One region of the Paenibacillus nitricinens genome, then DNA from elsewhere that is predicted to be linked to it. Evidence: riboswitches for the same ligand, from Rfam matches in the RefSeq annotation. Region 1 holds a riboswitch; each other region holds the start of a gene.
What was found. Region 1 has a riboswitch for cyclic di-AMP ahead of ACN6KS_RS25370 (TrkH family potassium uptake protein). Riboswitches for the same ligand answer to the same signal wherever they lie in the genome.

Region 1 (2,270 bases):
GTGGACAGTAACATTGATACAGAAAGGACCAATAGTAAAGCCAGTAAAGTTAACGTCAACGCTTTATAGATACGCTCCTGCGCCAATCGGTAACGGAACAGCACAACATCTTCACGCCCGCGCAGCATCGCGATTACTGCACCAATCATAATGGTAAAGGTCGTAGTCTTGACCCCGCCACCCGTTGAGCCCGGTGATGCACCAATAAACATAAGGATAACCATAAAGAACTGTGAGGCTTGCCGCAGTCCGGCAATATCCACCGTGTTGGCGCCAGCGGTTCGGGGCGATACAGACTGAAAGAATGCCGATAATATTTTGCCGCCAAAATTCAGATTACCCAGAGTGCGCTGATTTGTAAATTCGAATATAAAAATAACCAAAGCGCCGATAAGAATAAGCCCTGCCGTGGTGGAGAGTACAACTTTGCTATGCAAAGATAATTTACGTTTGACACGAAACTCCACCAGATCCGACATGACAATAAAACCAATCCCGCCAGAGACAATCAGAAACATCACCACGATGTTCACAAGCGGGTCATATACATAATCGGTTAAACTCCGGAAATCCCCGAAAATATCAAATCCAGCATTATTAAACATAGACACCGCATGAAATATTCCAAAATAAATGGCCTTTCCCAGTGGCATATCAAACGCCCAGCGTAAGGACAGAAGCACCGCTGCACAGCCTTCGATGACCAAAGAATAAATAAGTACTCTACGGATCAGTCGAACAATCCCCTCCATAGAGCCTTGGTTCATGGCTTCCTGAAGGATCAGTCTGTCCCGCAAGGAAATTTTGCGTTTCATCATCATGGCAAATAAGGTCGCCATTGTCATAAACCCTAAGCCACCAACCTGGATAAGCACCATAATTACGGTTTTCCCAAAAATGGTGAATGTCGTCCCGGTGTCCAGCACCACAAGTCCTGTCACACAGGTGGCCGATGTTGCAGTAAACAACGCATCAATAAAACTCACAGCATTCCCGCTGGTACTCGAAATGGGAAGCATAAGCAGCAAGGCTCCAATCAGAATGATCGATGCAAAACCAAGCACCATAATCTGAGGCGGAGAAAGCTTCAGAAACTTTGATTCAGAAACCCTGCGAAACTGTGAAGCCACTACGTCACCCTCTTATCTAAATTTAAAGAATTCCAACAAAAAAAGCACTGGAAAACCAATGCTAGCCTTGGTTCCTGCAGTAAATTAGCCTACGAGGTTAGCTGACGGATTCGGACTGTGCAGGCTGCCCTATTCGCTCCTAGAACGAAATTCACCCCTGATGAATAAAGACACCGCCTATGGTGTATACTCATCTTTTCATTACTTCCTGTGGTTCCCCCGTTTTCACCTGAAATTCGGCTATATACAATTGCATACAAATTATATATGTTATTTCGATAAATCACAAAGACACTATTAATGGTGATTCATATGAAAAATGCGGTTTGGAGAGGATGTACCAGTAGGAGTACCTTTTCTCATCACTTTTCCGTGTTTTCCCTGCAATTGCATCGATTTTCATGAAAAATGAAGAAATGATCACTTTAAATTCATGGTATATATTCAGATACCTATTCTATAATATCTCTATTACCCATAAAAAGAATGTACGATGATTTTTGTAACTATCATGGCACTAATACTATAATGGAACATAACATTGTCAATTTACAAGGAGGCGTTACATGAATCCCGTCGGCCAGCCCTTACAGCAACGTGCCCTCTCCAAGAGGCTCATCATCTCGGGCATTATCGGTCTTATTCTATTTATTATGTTTCAGATTGCTCCCTCAGTGCTAAATAGCCCCGTGGGGGAAGATACTACTGTCATCAGCAAGGCGGAAGCCCGCGACAAAGCGATATCATTTGCAGAACAAAAGCTAAACTACACCAAAGCACCAAATGATCAGTGGAATGTACTCTATGATACGGATTCTTCCTTTTATGGTTATATGTCCCGCGAGAAGCTTTTGGAGGACTATACAAAGAAGAAGCTGGATCAACGATATCCTTTTGACATTTTCCGTGTAACACTTAGTCCTTCAGCGGAACAAGAGCCGCTAATCACCGTTGACCTCAATATGTATACTGGCGTGATTGTCGCCTTCAAACAAGGAGTAGAAGGATCATCTGCAGGGTCACCAAGCAATGTATCCACTAGTGCAAAAGAAGAGGACAAGGGAACTGACTTGTCTCTAGCCCAAAAAGAAAATCTTGCCCGACCTTGGCTTCAGGAATGGGGGGTGAATCCCGCCAAAT
Region 2 (2,270 bases), 110 kb from region 1:
TAGGAGTGTCCCGCATAATTTCAATGGCTGCGGGAGCACTCCTTCTTTTCTCAATTTCATAGGATCAGCTAATCTGCTGAGTGCCCTGCTGCTTCTCCAAAAAACGTTGAAGAATCGCATTAAACTGCTCCGGCTGACACAGATTACTCGGATCTAATGCATTCGGGATAATCGCCAACTGCGCATGCGGCAATTGAGACACCATTTCCTTCATACAATTCACTCCAAATTCATTAAAGTCCCCTACAATACATAAAGCAGGACGGTTAAAAGCTTTTAAGCATCTGGTGTAATCCACATGGCTCGTGGCCAGCCTTTGCCGATATAGCTCCCGTGGGCGTTTGTCCAGCAGCCCTCTTCTAATCTCATTATAGGCGAGACTCCAACGTTCTCGGTACATCATCCGAATCGAAGGCAGCACCAGCTCGCTTGGGAGATAATACATTAGCAAGCTGCAATACGCTGCCATAAGCTGTATTTTCCCTACTAGGGTTGATCCGTGGCTCCTACAGAAGCTATCCGCGACCACGATTGCTTTTACACGCTCAGGATATTGTTTGGCAATATGTTGCACGACTAAACCGCCATAGGCGATCCCAACAAAAACTGCTTCACGAACCCCCAGGTCATTTAACAGCATAATCAGATCCAGACATTGCGTTTCAATAATCTCATTAGGGGCCTCCAGGAGTTCACCTGACTTGCCATTCCCCCGTAAATCGCACAAAATCACTTTATATTTATCGGAAAAGTACTCCAGTTGTGGTTTGAACATACTGTGTGTTAATCCATGTCCATGGATAAACACAACCGGAGTGCCAGTTCCATTGATTTCGTAATAGAGCGAAGTTCCGTTCAGTTTAGCGATAGGCAAAGGTAACACCTCTTTCATAATAAATTCTACGACTGTATCTGCTTATAAACGCAGCAAAAAACCACAGAGGGATTCTCTGTGGCTATTCATCACTAAACACGCCATTCATCCTCTCTCCATACGCTTACGAGGTTAGCTGTCGGATTCGGGCAGTGAGAGTTGCCCTACCTGCAAGGTTGCATGTTATGCACCCGGAACAGGATTCACCCCATAACTAGTACCGATTGTTACACTGGTTCCCAGTTGTTGGTTCCCCCGCTTTCCTTAACGGAAATTAAGCGGACTTCATATGTAATTGTCAGTTATGTGATGAATCATACTCCGTGTAAGGTTTCTTGTAAAGTTGAGCTGTGGGCAAAATAATGTTGAAAGCCATGCTTTTCATTTCATATTGAGCATACACTTCGTTTTCTCTTTCTTTTGCTCTTGTTTACTCAATATATCTAGAAAAAGCCGAGCAGACATCAGAGATCAATCCCTGAACCACTCGGCTTCTTTATACAATCATATGGCTACAACAGATCGGCGTTTTTCAATGCATGCTCCCAGCTCGGAAAAAAGAACAGCGCACTTCTCATTAGATCAGGGTCGCTTTGCTTCACTTGCTTTTTGCTGATCGAGCTTCCATCGGTTTGAAGCTTTTTGATACGAGTTAACACTTCATCAGCCTCCAAAGGAATTTCCATTGAAACACTCCTTTCTCAGTGACCTGGTTTCCCATCATTTTCTCCATAATATGCAAATTTATTCTTCATTTCCATTTCGATGGACTACACTAGCTGATAGATCGGTTGTTCAGCAATAAAATAAGTAGGAATTATTCGATATTTCTGTGCCAGAACTTCAGCTAAATATTTCATTCCTGGAGCTTCACTTTCCGCATGACCTAACATAATCAGCGCTTTTGATCTGCCTTGATGGACTGCATCCCTCACATATTCTGGAGTTTCCCATTCCGGGCCCTCGCCAGCAATGATTAAATCAAGATTGTGCTGATTAAAAAGAGGAATAGCCATCGTCCCACCTCCTCGGTAACCTACTAATATCCCCACATGTCTGCATGTCTGTGATAGATCGCCGGCAACGCGTACGTAGGGGATGCCTAGCTTTCTTTTTATATACTGAGCCGCTTCACTTACCGTCATAGCTGGAATCGATAGGATTGTAGCAGTGGGTTGCTGCTCAACCACATAGGCTGACCATTCAAGCTCTCGTAGCAAGCCCACCATGATCCCATCCGGTTGATGCCGATGCCAATAATCATGATAACGAAAAATAGCCAGTTCAGAACGCTCAATTAAACTCAGTTTTGAATGATAAACAGGGTCATTCTCTAACCACTCGCTCGGATCATGATGACTGTAAAACAACCCTTCATGCGTGATCAACAAATTGG
Region 3 (2,270 bases), 1.1 Mb from region 1:
GAAGCCGTTTTGGTACCTATACCTGCCTCTTCTGACGAATAGGCTGTCATGGAGACATTCTTAATCATCTTCTTGTACTCAAAGTCTACGCCAGCCTTGCTTGTGACGTTATTAGTCTTGGCGCTAACTTTAGCCGTTTTTGAAGTAGTGTTTGATTTGGAAGTTGTTGTAGTCTTAGCTACAGCCGGCTTAGGAAGTGCTTTGGTACCAACGGCAATAATCTTATCTTTCGTTACCGTTTGTACTTCCTTACCAATCATGCGCATAGAGGCCAGTTCTCCGTCTTGGTAGATCTTTTCAATATGCTGAATCATGACGCCTGGTTTGCCTGCCTGTGCCACTCTAACTGTTCCCACAGTAAGGGAGGGGTCTGCTGTCTTGATGACTCTGAAGGGTAAGTTAGTTGTTCGCTGTACGGTCTGTTTGTTGATGCGAACAATCTTAACCTCCATGTTTGCAGAAATGGTGGTGTCTAACGAAGGGAAAATCTTATCATGACCTTCTAGGGTAATGCCCATTTTCTCAATTGCTTTACCAATTGTATCCTCGGTCGTATATAACGTTTTTGTTGCTCCATCCGCAGTAAGACTAATTTTCTGCGCACGATTGATAACGACACGGTCACCGTCTTTTATTTCATCACTCAGACCTAAAGATAGTTCATCATGCGGCTGTAGCGAAATTTGCTCTTTCTCCAACACATCACCAAGAAGCGCTTCCCGCGTTTCAAGCGTCTGTGTTTGCCCGTCTATTACTAAAAATAATTGTTTGTTACTTTGACCGTGTACGTACAGCAGAATAAGTAACGCGATAGCGACTGAAATCACGCCTGCAAGTAAAAGCACGCGAGTATTTACTTGCTCCCACCGTAATGCGAAAGACCTGCTGGATGACTGCGAATCATGGGATACTTCTGGTTGGAATACGCCCATTCTCTCCATCCTCCTTACATAGCCCCGTCGTCAATTGTATATCATGAGGACTGAATTCCTTTGACGAAACTATTTGAGATTGTCACAGGACACGCACGTAATAACTTAGCGTCTCCTGCTCATGGATCGCCTGCTCGGCACAGCTACTCCCACCCCTGTTATATAACAGTATGTGGGTAACATTCTATTTATTCAAAAATAAAAAAGCCTAAAAAGAGTTCAACTGAGGACTCTTTCGTGGCTTCTCCAATATCAGAATAGAGAATGCTTATGCACGAGGTTGCCTCTCTTACTTGCGCTTACGGGGTTAGCTGTCGGGTTCGGACGAAAGAGAGACGCCCTATTTCAGGTCACCCGCTCATGGCGGTTGCCCTTAAATTCACCCCAAAGACCACGTGAAGAAATCAAATACTGTCCTACGGCACGTCTAAACCGTATTTTAAATACAGGCATGCGGCAGGTCAATATTGGTTCCCCCGTTCTCCATACGGAGACTCAGCGAGACGATCCATGAATATATGGCTGTCACTGTAACACAGCTCACATCACTGAAAAGATGATATCCTGTTTTGATGCATGTTGTAAAGGACGATTCAACCACGTTTAAGCAAAAATATGGTTAAAATATTGTAATATTCAGCCGTTTTTATATTAAAAAAGTTTAATATATCGGCCATTCTCTATTTTTCGCCTGTTTTTCTTCCGTTTTCACTCAATCCCAAATCGTTCCAGTGCGTTCGCATACGTTATATTAGCCAATTCTTCCCATGTTAACCCTTTAATTTCAGCTGCTGCCTCTGCTACCAGCTTCACATGAGCGCTCTCATTTCGCTTTCCGCGGAAGGGGTGCGGAGTCAAATATGGAGCATCGGTTTCAATCAATAATCGGTCTAGAGGGGTCTGCGCAAGTACTTCTTTTGGCACTCTTGCATTTTTGAACGTAATAGGTCCTCCAAAGGATAAATGAAAACCAAGATTCAAGCACATCTTAGCTGTTTCCCAGCTTCCTGAGAACGAGTGCATCACGCCTCCAACCTCATTTGCTTTTTCCTCCCGTAAAATCCGTACAACATCCTCATGGGCATCACGATCATGAATACAAATCGGCATATTCAGTTCGCGGGCTAGTCCAATTTGCTTGCGAAAAACTTCATGCTGCACATCCTTGGGAGAAGTATCCCAGTAATAATCCAGTCCGATTTCACCGATCGCCACTACTTTCTTATGACTGCATAGAGAAGCGATCCAATCGAGATCTCCATCCTTCATATCAATCGCATCCTGAGGATGCCAACCCACTGCCGCATAAATATAATCGTAAGATTCCGCCAGCTTCAT

Region 2: another riboswitch for cyclic di-AMP. It lies ahead of ACN6KS_RS25800 (alpha/beta fold hydrolase); the one in region 1 lies ahead of ACN6KS_RS25370 (TrkH family potassium uptake protein).
Region 3: another riboswitch for cyclic di-AMP. It lies ahead of ACN6KS_RS00190 (ubiquitin-like domain-containing protein); the one in region 1 lies ahead of ACN6KS_RS25370 (TrkH family potassium uptake protein).

What each region holds. Positions count from the first base shown of each region.
Region 1 covers NZ_CP183948.1:5,696,435-5,698,704, forward strand. Annotated here, with positions in the region: gene ACN6KS_RS25370 (TrkH family potassium uptake protein) at 1-1,067, opposite strand, end outside; cyclic di-AMP (ydaO/yuaA leader) riboswitch at 1,201-1,382, opposite strand; gene ACN6KS_RS25375 (CPBP family intramembrane glutamic endopeptidase) at 1,697-2,270, shown strand, end outside.
Region 2 covers NZ_CP183948.1:5,802,619-5,804,888, forward strand. Annotated here, with positions in the region: gene ACN6KS_RS25800 (alpha/beta fold hydrolase) at 65-874, opposite strand; cyclic di-AMP (ydaO/yuaA leader) riboswitch at 980-1,165, opposite strand; gene ACN6KS_RS25805 (hypothetical protein) at 1,387-1,560, opposite strand; gene ACN6KS_RS25810 (Nif3-like dinuclear metal center hexameric protein) at 1,645-2,270, opposite strand, start outside.
Region 3 covers NZ_CP183948.1:41,348-43,617, reverse strand. Annotated here, with positions in the region: gene ACN6KS_RS00190 (ubiquitin-like domain-containing protein) at 1-932, opposite strand, end outside; cyclic di-AMP (ydaO/yuaA leader) riboswitch at 1,214-1,443, opposite strand; gene ACN6KS_RS00185 (TatD family hydrolase) at 1,641-2,270, opposite strand, start outside.